3 regions of the Lysinibacillus sp. RS10 genome follow, and region 1 is predicted to be linked to each of the others. Evidence: riboswitches for the same ligand, from Rfam matches in the RefSeq annotation. Region 1 holds a riboswitch; each other region holds the start of a gene.
What was found. A riboswitch is a leader RNA that binds a small molecule or an ion and turns the genes downstream of it on or off. The one in region 1 is predicted to bind lysine.

Region 1 (3,207 bases):
CAGTAGGGCGTGAAGTTACAGGGAATTGGACGTGGTTGATCCCACCGTTATCTCCAGCAACAACCCATATTTTCCATAAGCCGTATGTTAATGTGTACAATACACCGAACTATTTTTATCAGAAACCACATTATTAATCGAAAAAAGGCAGCACATGAGCTGCCTTTTTTAATTTACATATTCATTTTTAGAAGCCCTAAAAGAACATAAGGAAAGTATCAATACTACGACAACAAAGAGCCAGCCTACGATGTTCCAGCCACCGAATAAATCATGCAAGTATCCGAATAGGATTGGACCGATTGCGGCGAATAAATATCCTAAGGATTGTGCAAAGCCTGATAAATCAGCTGCTTCAAAAGCGGTACGGGTACGTAGTGTAAAGAACATCATTGCTAATGCGAATGAAGCACCCCCTGCTAAGCCTAGTAGCACCATCCACAGTATTGCGAGGCTTGTCCATTCCATTACTAATCCAATAAAGCCAACTATGTAAAATGACGTAAACATGAATACAAGGGGGCGTTGAGACGTCATTTTACTAGCGATAATAGGTATAGCTAAAGCCATCGGGACTTGTGAAAATTGCATGATGGAGAACATCCAGCCGGCACGATCTGCGGCTAAGCCTTGTGCTATGTATATTTCAGGAATCCAGGCAGCAGTTGTATAGAATAATAATGACTGTAACCCCATAGCACCTGTTACAGCCCAAGTAACAGGTGATTTCCATAAAGGTGTACGTTCTTTTGTAATCTTAAAAGTAGACTCAGGCTTATTAAATTTCAACTGTGGAATCCAAATTAAAATGGTTAATACCACAAGTACAAGCGAGATGGCCAGTGCACCTTGCCAGCCAAGTGATGAATTGGCGATAGGATAGCTAATGCCAGCACCAAGCCCAGCTGTCAAATTCATCGACATTGTGAAAAATGCCATAAGTAAACCTATGTGATAGGGAAACTTCAATTTAAGCAATCCTGGAATAAGTACGTTACCGAATGCAATAGCGATACCAATTAGCACAGTACCAAACACGAGTAAAGTAGTTGTGCCAAGGGAGCGTAGTATAATTCCTAATGCTAAAAGAATAGTGGATAAAAATAATGTTAATTCTAGCCCCAATTTACGTGCGACATTAGGGGCAAATGGTGATATGATTGCGAATGCTAGCAATGGGATTGTTGTTAGAAAGCCCGCGAGTACATTGGATATGCTGAGATCTTCACGGATAAAGGAAATAATGGGCCCAACAACTGTTAGTGGCATTCGTAATGTCGAGGCAATACAAATGACGCCGATAACTAATAATAAGGTTGTTCCTCTCCAGCTGATTTCCCTGCTAGGATAAGTAGTCGAATGTTCATCAGTAGTCAAATAAATCCCTCCTGTTAGAACAATTATAATCGAACTACTATGCCATTGTATTAAATTATTTAAAGTGATGGAAAATTCGAAAAAAACGGAACATTAATCGGGTTATTGAAATGTCAAAGGTCGTATGTTAAACTAATACACATCATAAATTTAATAATTATATGCCTCAAGTTTGTATTGAGGTAGAGGTCGCGGTATTTAAGAGTATACTAATGGAAATGACAAGCATTAGAGATGTTAGTGGAAAGGAAATATCGCCGAAGTGTGAGGGGACTTGAAAACCTCATGCTGGGGCTGTCTCCGAAAGGAACAGAACTGTCACGTTTGGAACAACGTGTTGAGCTATCGTTTTTGAAAGAACTGAGGATTAACTTAGCCATCACTGCGTTCATGTGATGGCATTTTTTTTGCCTCTTTAAAGAAGGAAGGAAGCTAAATCGTGAGTGAAATAAAAGTGAATCAGCTCGGCAATAAAGCGCCGAAGCTGAAAAAAGAATTAAAAAGCCGTCATATTACTATGATTTCATTAGGCGGTACAATCGGTACAGGGTTGTTTTTAGCTAGTGGTGGTGCCATTGCGCAAGCAGGCCCTGGCGGAGCACTTCTCGCCTATGCATTAATTGGTATTATGGTGTACTTTTTAATGACGAGCTTAGGCGAAATGGCGGCTTATATGCCATCATCGGGCTCATTTAGTACGTATGCTACAAAATTTGTAGATCCGGCTTTAGGTTTTGCACTTGGCTGGAACTACTGGTACAACTGGGCAATTACAATTGCGGCAGAAATTTCTGCTGTATCATTAATAATGAAATATTGGTTCCCGGATAGCTCATCAGCACTTTGGACTGCTTTATTTATCGTTATCGTTTTAACGTTCAATCTACTATCGGTAAAAAGCTATGGTGAAAGTGAATATTGGTTTGCAATGATCAAGGTTGTCACTGTAATCATCTTTATTATCGTCAGTTTCTTAATGATTTTTGGTATTTTAGGTGGACAAGCTCCTGTAGGCTTTACGAATTTCTTTATTAGTGATGGACCGTTCCACGGTGGTTTCCTTGCTACATTTGGTATTTTCTTAGCTGCGGGATTCTCGTTCCAGGGGACAGAGCTACTAGGAATAACGGCAGGGGAAACGGATGACCCTGGTAAAAATATTCCGAAAGCTGTTAAGTCTGTTTTCTGGCGAATTCTTTTATTCTATATTTTAGCGATTGCTGCAATTGGGATGCTGATTCCATTTACAGATGAACGTTTGTTGTCTGAGGATATCGCTGTATCACCATTTACACTAGTATTTGACCGTTTAGGAATTGCCTTTGCAGCGTCAATGATGAATGCCGTGATTTTAACGGCTATGCTGTCAGCAGGGAATTCAGGGCTCTATGCATCTTCTCGTATGCTGTGGCAATTAGCAGTAGATGGCCATGCACCAAAAATTTTCACTAAACTAAGCCGTCGAGGTATTCCAATTTACGCATTATTGGCGACATTATCTGTAGGCTCCCTAGCATTTTTAGCTTCATTCTTTGGTGACGGTGTAGTCTATATGTGGCTTCTAAATGCCTCTGGGATGTCTGGCTTCATTGCCTGGCTAGGAATTGCATATAGCCATTATCGTTTCCGTCGAGCGTTCGAGGCACAAGGCTTGGATCCGAAATTGTTGCCATATAGAGCAAAGCTATTCCCATTCGGTCCACTATTTGCCTTTACAGTTTGTATGATTGTTGTGATCGGTCAAAACTACACAGCCTTTATGGGTGACAAAATTGATTGGTACGGAGTATTTGTTTCATATATTGGTATTCCACTGTTCTTACTGTTATG
Region 2 (3,207 bases), 1.7 Mb from region 1:
TTTTAAATGGTGGTGTTGAGGCGGTCAAAAAGGAGCTCGAGGAAAAGATGCTTGCAGCTGCAGAAAATTTAGAGTTTGAGCGTGCAAAAGAGTTTCGCGATCAAATTGCCCATATTGACACTGTTATGCAAAAGCAAAAAATCGTCTCAAGTGATACAACGAACCGCGATGTATTTGGCTATGCAGTCGAGAAGGGCTGGATGTGTGTGCAAGTTTTCTTTGTTCGTCAAGGAAAGCTCATTGAACGAGATGTCTCGATTTTCCCAATTTATCAAGAGGCAGAAGAGGAATTTTTAACGTTCGTTGGCCGATTTTACGACAAGTTAGAACACATTAAGCCGAAGGAGATTTTTATCCCACAATCTATTGATGCGGATATTTTAACGGAATTACTTGATGTTCGAGTGCTAACACCAAAACGCGGGCAAAAAAAAGAACTTGTAGAATTAGCGATTAAAAATGCTGAAATTGCTGTAGCAGCAAAGTTCCAACTTATCGAACGTCAGGAAGAACGAACAATAGGCGCATGTGAGGCACTCGGTGAAGCTATGAGTATTTCAACGCCTTTACGAATTGAAGCTTTTGATAATAGTCATATGCATGGAACAGATGCAGTATCTGCAATGGTTGTATTTATCGATGGAAAACCAGCAAAGAAGGAGTATCGAAAGTACAAAACACGCACAGCTGCCAAACATGATGATTACGGGGCAATGCAGGAAGTAATAAGGCGTCGTTACACACGAGTATTAAAGGAAGGTTTACCTTTGCCAGATTTAGTACTAATTGATGGTGGGAAGGGGCAAATGGAAGTCGCACGAGAAGTATTAGAAGATGAGCTCGGCCTAGTCATTCCAATTGCCGGATTAGCAAAAGATGAAAAGCATAATACGTCACAGCTTTTATTTGGTGACCCACCTGAAGTAATTGCGTTAAAGCGCACAAGTGATGGATTCTATTTACTGCAACGAATTCAGGACGAAGTACACCGTTTCGCCATTACCTTCTTACGACAGCAGCACGAGAAGCATGCCATTCAATCTGTTCTCGATCATATAGAGGGTGTTGGTCCAAAGCGAAAACAGCAATTACTTAAGCATTTTGGCTCTGTCAAAAAAATCCGTGAGGCAAGTGAGTTGGCGTTACAAGAAGCCGGTATGCCTGCTAATCTAGCTAACAATATTCACGCCTATTTTCATTCAGCAGATCGTTCTTTGTAGCGAAAGCAAAGCGTCAGCTATAGAAGACTCCCATCTCTGAAGGTGGTGAAATGAATGCAGATGGAATTCCTTTTCAACAAGAGTCATTGTCAAAGGATTAGTCATATGCTAAGGTTGTATATAACATTGATCTAAAATAGCAATGTTATATACGGCTCCTTAGCTTATTGTAGATGTTTCAACTATATATACTACAAATTTTTTCGCTAAGGCAAAATTAAATACATTCACTATTTAAGTGATGATAGAGGTGCAAGGTTCAAGAGTAGTACATTAGAGGGCGAACAAGTCCAGTGACAATGTATGAAAGGGGAGCTTGCCGAAGTGGAGCATCGTTGTTTCCGATGCTGTGCTGGTTTTGCATTTAATAAATGTAAAACTGTCGATTCTAAACGTTTCGGAGAGCTATCTCACATGCGCAAGTAACTATTATTGTACATGTTATAGGCAGCTTTCACGTTATGTGAGGGCTGCCTTTTTTAGTTTTCTAGAGACAGCGAAATGATTGAATACGAAGGAGAATGATCTGTATGGCGAGAATTGTGATGAAATTCGGTAGTGCTGCATTAGCATCGACAAAGCATATTCAAGATGTTGCGAAAAGGGCGATAGCTGAAAAGGAAAGAGGCTATGATGTTGTCGTTGTAACTGCGGGAATGAGGAGTATGGCGAAAGAATTAGCAGAGATGGCTTGTGATTTATCAGATAGTGCGTCTAAGCGTGAACTAGATGTACTACTTTCAACAAGCTCACAACTATCAAGTGCGTTAGTTGCGATTGCTTTGCAGGAAGAAGGATATCATGCAGTGTCATTAACAGGTTGGCAGGCAGGTATTCAAACTGATGATATGTATTTCAATGCGCGTATCGATGATATTGATGTTAGTCGAATAGCAGAGCATTTTGCACAAGGACAAATCGTAATCGTTGCGGGGGAACAAGGTATTGATTGTTCACAGAATATTACGACGTTTGGTAAAGGCGGAGCGGAAACGACGGCTGTAGCTATCGCGGCGGCATTGGAAGCGGAGCGCGTAGATATTTACACGAATGTGGAAGGAGTCTATACAGCTGATCCAAGTCATGTTGCTAGGGCACAAAAGCTAAAAGAAATTTCCTATGACGAGATGCTAGAGCTATCAAACTTAGGATCACAAATTTTACACCCGCGAGCTGTAGAGTTAGCGAAGAAATTTCAAATCCCAGTTATTATTCGGTCGAGCGTAGTAGATACAGTAGGTACTTTATTGAAGGAGGAAGTTGGAATGGAGAAAAATTTAATAGTTCGTGGTGTTGCCTATGAGTCAGATGTTATTCGTTTAACGGTTGGTTATGATGCTTATTCTGATGCTTCGTTAGCAGATATGTTCACAATACTTGCAAAAAATCGCATAAACGTCGATATCATTGTGCAAGCAATAATAGATGGCTTAAAGCCGACTGTATCGTTTACCATTTTAAAAGAGGCGTTTGCAGAAGCATTACGTGTCTTAGAAGATAGTAAATTATCACTAGGATTTAGTTTTGCTGATTTTGAAATCGGCTTAGCAAAAGTCTCAATAGTTGGCTCAGGTATGGCATCTAATCCAGGCGTTGCTGCCCGTATGTTTGATCGTTTGCGTCGTGAAGGTATCCCGGTAAAAATGGTAAGTACATCTGAAATAAAAGTATCTGTTGTTGTACCTCAGGACGAAATGATTCGTGCAGCAAATGCATTACACGATGAATTCAATTTAGAACATGCACTTTACGTATAATAATGAATGGGGTGTGTCAATAAAAGGCACATCCTATTTTTTTCTTTATATTAATTTAATATTTTATCTATTGATATTATTGTATAGTAAAATGTAATTATATGTTTTACCAAGGAAAAGGTGGAGGTTTGTATGGCATTATTAGGTTTATTTCAAAAGCCAATTGAAAGCGTTGAAATACACAACGATTCCGAAATACAAATATTAAAAAAGCGAATTCAGGAATTGGA
Region 3 (3,207 bases), 2.2 Mb from region 1:
AAAATATTTTCACCTTTATAAATAATTTGACCACCACTAGGTGTTTCTAGTAGATTAATGCAGCGCAGTAGTGTTGATTTACCTGATCCTGAAGAACCGATTAAACAGACAACCTCACCCTTTTCTACTTGAAAGTTTACATCCTTTAACACTTGGTTACGCCCAAATGATTTACTTAAATGCTCTATTTTAATAACGGCCACTTGTTCGTCCCCCTATATTGCTTCTTTCTGTTCTTTTTGATAAGCATCTGGTCCATCAAGTCGTCTTTCTACATATAGTAAAATCCTTGATGCTGTAAATGTCATGATGAAATAAAGGACACAAGCTACGAAGAATGATTCAAAATAGCGGAAGTTATTACCTGCAATTGATTTTGTTTGGAAGAATAATTCCGTAACACCGATCACATTTAATACTGCTGTATCTTTAATATTCATAATTAATTGATTACCTGTTGCAGGTAATACATTTCTCGCAACTTGTGGTAAGACTACATATAGCATGATTTGAAAATGATTCATACCGATTGCTGAAGCAGCCTCATACTGTCCTTTATCAATCGATACAATACCACCACGTACAATTTCCGTCATATAAGCACCTGTGTTTAGTGAAACGACTAAAATACCTGCTGTAATAAAGTGCATATCAATACCAAATGCCATATCTAATCCGTAAAATACAACCATAGCTTGTACAATCATTGGTGTACCACGGAAGAATTCAACATAGCATGTTAGTATAAAATTAATGATCTTTAAGCTATAGTATTTTACACCCTTTTTACGAACCTTAATAGTATGCATAATTCCGATGAAAAATCCGATAAGTGCACCAATAATTGTACTAGTAATCGAAATAAGTAATGTATAATACGCACCTCGTAAAAACATTTGCCAGTTGTTCTCAACAATTGAAATAATCCATTCAAGACTCATGATGTGCCTCCTTACAACGTCGTGTTGTTTGCTTGTTCTTTTTTGCCTTAGCTATTTCATTGCAACTTACTTTTTCTTATTATTTTATGATTCTATTAGCTAGGACATTATCATTATTTAAAGAGGTACTCATTGAATAATGATGAAAAGATATTGCACGGACTAAGCAAGTAGTCCGTGCAGTCTTATTATTGTGCTGCTGGTTGTTGATGAATTGCTTCTTCCATAATTTTTTGACGATCATCTTCAGAAATACCTTTTAGAATTTCATTGATTTTTTCTAGATTTGCATCACCTTTACGTAAACCTACTGCGATAGAAGTGTTTGAAATATCTGTATCAAAGCCTTCTTCAAACTTTACATATGTGAACTTATCGTTTGCTGCAGCAGCTGAAATTCCTTCTGGACGTTCTGCTACATAGCCATCAATTTTTTCAGCTTCTAAGGCTACACGCATAGCTGGGAAACTATCCATTGCAGTTTGTTTTTGAACGTCTTTGATCTGATCTATCACATCGTAGTTAGATGTGTTTAATTGTGATGTGATTTTAGCTCCTGAAAAATCTTGGATTGATTTTGCTTTTTCATACTTGCTACCTTTTTTAATAACCATAACAAAATCAGAAGTATAGTAATTTTCAGTGAAATCAATTGTTTTCTTACGCTCATCAGTAGGTGACATCCCAGCAACAATGGCATCAATTTTATTTGATTGCAGTGCAGGTACTAAACCATCCCACTCCATTTTCACAATGACTAATTCTTTGCCCAAGCCTTCAGCGATTTTCTTCGCCATTTGCACATCGTAGCCGCCTGCATATTCAGCATTGTCGGCGATTTTTACTGCACCATTTGCATCATCTTGCTGCGTCCAGTTAAATGGAGCATAACCTGCTTCCATCCCAACACGGAATTCACCTCCGCCATCTTTATCTGCACCAGCATCACCTGTTGCTTCATCCTTTTTGTCGCCAGCACCACATGCTGCCATCACAATTGCAGTCATTACCGTTAACATTAATAACAACCATTTTCTTTTCATGAAAAACTCCCCTTTTCTGTAAAAAAATAAGACAACTGTACGAAAAAAGACCTAAGAATTGAACTTAGGTCTTATTTTAATTAACAGTTGCCCAAATCCTCACTATAATTTCCATGTTTCCGAGATAGCACAACCTAGTAAATCTGGAAAATAATTCACTAGGACAGTCCTGCACTTATTCACTGCAGACCCAGCATAAAAGTACGAGCTCCTTTTATACTTCGGCGGTAGTTCCTTCTCCATTGCGTCTTCGCTTGCTTATACTCAACAATGTACTAATAAATACCGCGCCTCTACCTCACCGTAGAACAAATGTGAGGTTTGTTTATTTAATTGATATTAAGATACTACAATAAAAGTAAGATATTCGTCAAGATAATTTCATCATTTTTCTGATTATTTACAATATTAGGGTATTACTCTTCTTATATCCATCGTACATTTTTTCAGAATTGAAAATCATCATTATTTTTTTTAGTAAAACCTTTACTATTTATTACTAAACTCCCATTTTAGTAATTGGAAAGAAATTGTTGATCAGTAAAGATAACGCCTTTTGTACTATATGTTTTTTACTATGTGAAGGTTTTGCAAACTTTGGGGCAACCTCTCCGTTGTTTTGATTGCTTTATCCTTTAGTTTGGCTTTTCTATCGGTAGCTTCGATTGCTTTATCCTTTGCCTTAGCTTTTTTATCTGTAGCTTTGATTTCTATCCGTCGCTTCAGTTACTACCCGTCACTCGGCCTTTCTATCCATCGCCTTCGATTGCTTATTCGTCACTTCATATCCATCGCTTCGTTTCCTATCCGTTACTTCAGCTCTTCTATCCGTCGCTTCGATTGCTTTATCCTTCACTCCGGCTCTTCTATCAGCCGCTTCTATTTTTCCATCCATCCACTTAAATTTCCTATCCATCGCTCCCTTAAATGTTCCATAAAAAGAAAAAAACCCTGCAAAACAAAGTTCGCAGGGTTTAAATATGATTTTGGAATTAAGAATTTAATAATAAATCTTCTGGGTTTTCAAGTAATTCTTTTACAGTTTTAAGGAAACCTACAGAATCTTTACCATCAATAATACGGTGGTCATAAGAAAGTGCTAAGTACATCATTGGGCGAATTTCTACTTCACCATTCACTTCTACTGGACGTTTTTTGATAGTGTGCATACCTAAGATAGCAGCTTGTGTACCATTCATGATAGGTGTAGACATTAATGAACC

Region 2: linked by a shared signal. The riboswitch ahead of ACB089_RS06200 (aspartate kinase) and the one ahead of ACB089_RS23455 (amino acid permease) in region 1 are both predicted to bind lysine.
Region 3: linked by a shared signal. The riboswitch ahead of ACB089_RS12710 (transporter substrate-binding domain-containing protein) and the one ahead of ACB089_RS23455 (amino acid permease) in region 1 are both predicted to bind lysine.

The regions. Positions count from the first base shown of each region.
Region 1 covers NZ_CP167122.1:4,691,854-4,695,060, reverse strand. Annotated here, with positions in the region: gene ACB089_RS23465 (nitric oxide synthase oxygenase) at 1-137, shown strand, start outside; gene ACB089_RS23460 (CynX/NimT family MFS transporter) at 169-1,377, opposite strand; lysine riboswitch at 1,553-1,730, shown strand; gene ACB089_RS23455 (amino acid permease) at 1,817-3,207, shown strand, end outside.
Region 2 covers NZ_CP167122.1:1,209,801-1,213,007, forward strand. Annotated here, with positions in the region: gene uvrC (excinuclease ABC subunit UvrC) at 1-1,220, shown strand, start outside; lysine riboswitch at 1,458-1,636, shown strand; gene ACB089_RS06200 (aspartate kinase) at 1,751-2,977, shown strand; gene ACB089_RS06205 (methyl-accepting chemotaxis protein) at 3,110-3,207, shown strand, end outside.
Region 3 covers NZ_CP167122.1:2,487,410-2,490,616, forward strand. Annotated here, with positions in the region: gene ACB089_RS12700 (amino acid ABC transporter ATP-binding protein) at 1-203, opposite strand, end outside; gene ACB089_RS12705 (amino acid ABC transporter permease) at 216-941, opposite strand; gene ACB089_RS12710 (transporter substrate-binding domain-containing protein) at 1,130-1,984, opposite strand; lysine riboswitch at 2,102-2,288, opposite strand; gene ACB089_RS12715 (hypothetical protein) at 2,721-2,879, opposite strand; gene odhB (2-oxoglutarate dehydrogenase complex dihydrolipoyllysine-residue succinyltransferase) at 2,977-3,207, opposite strand, start outside.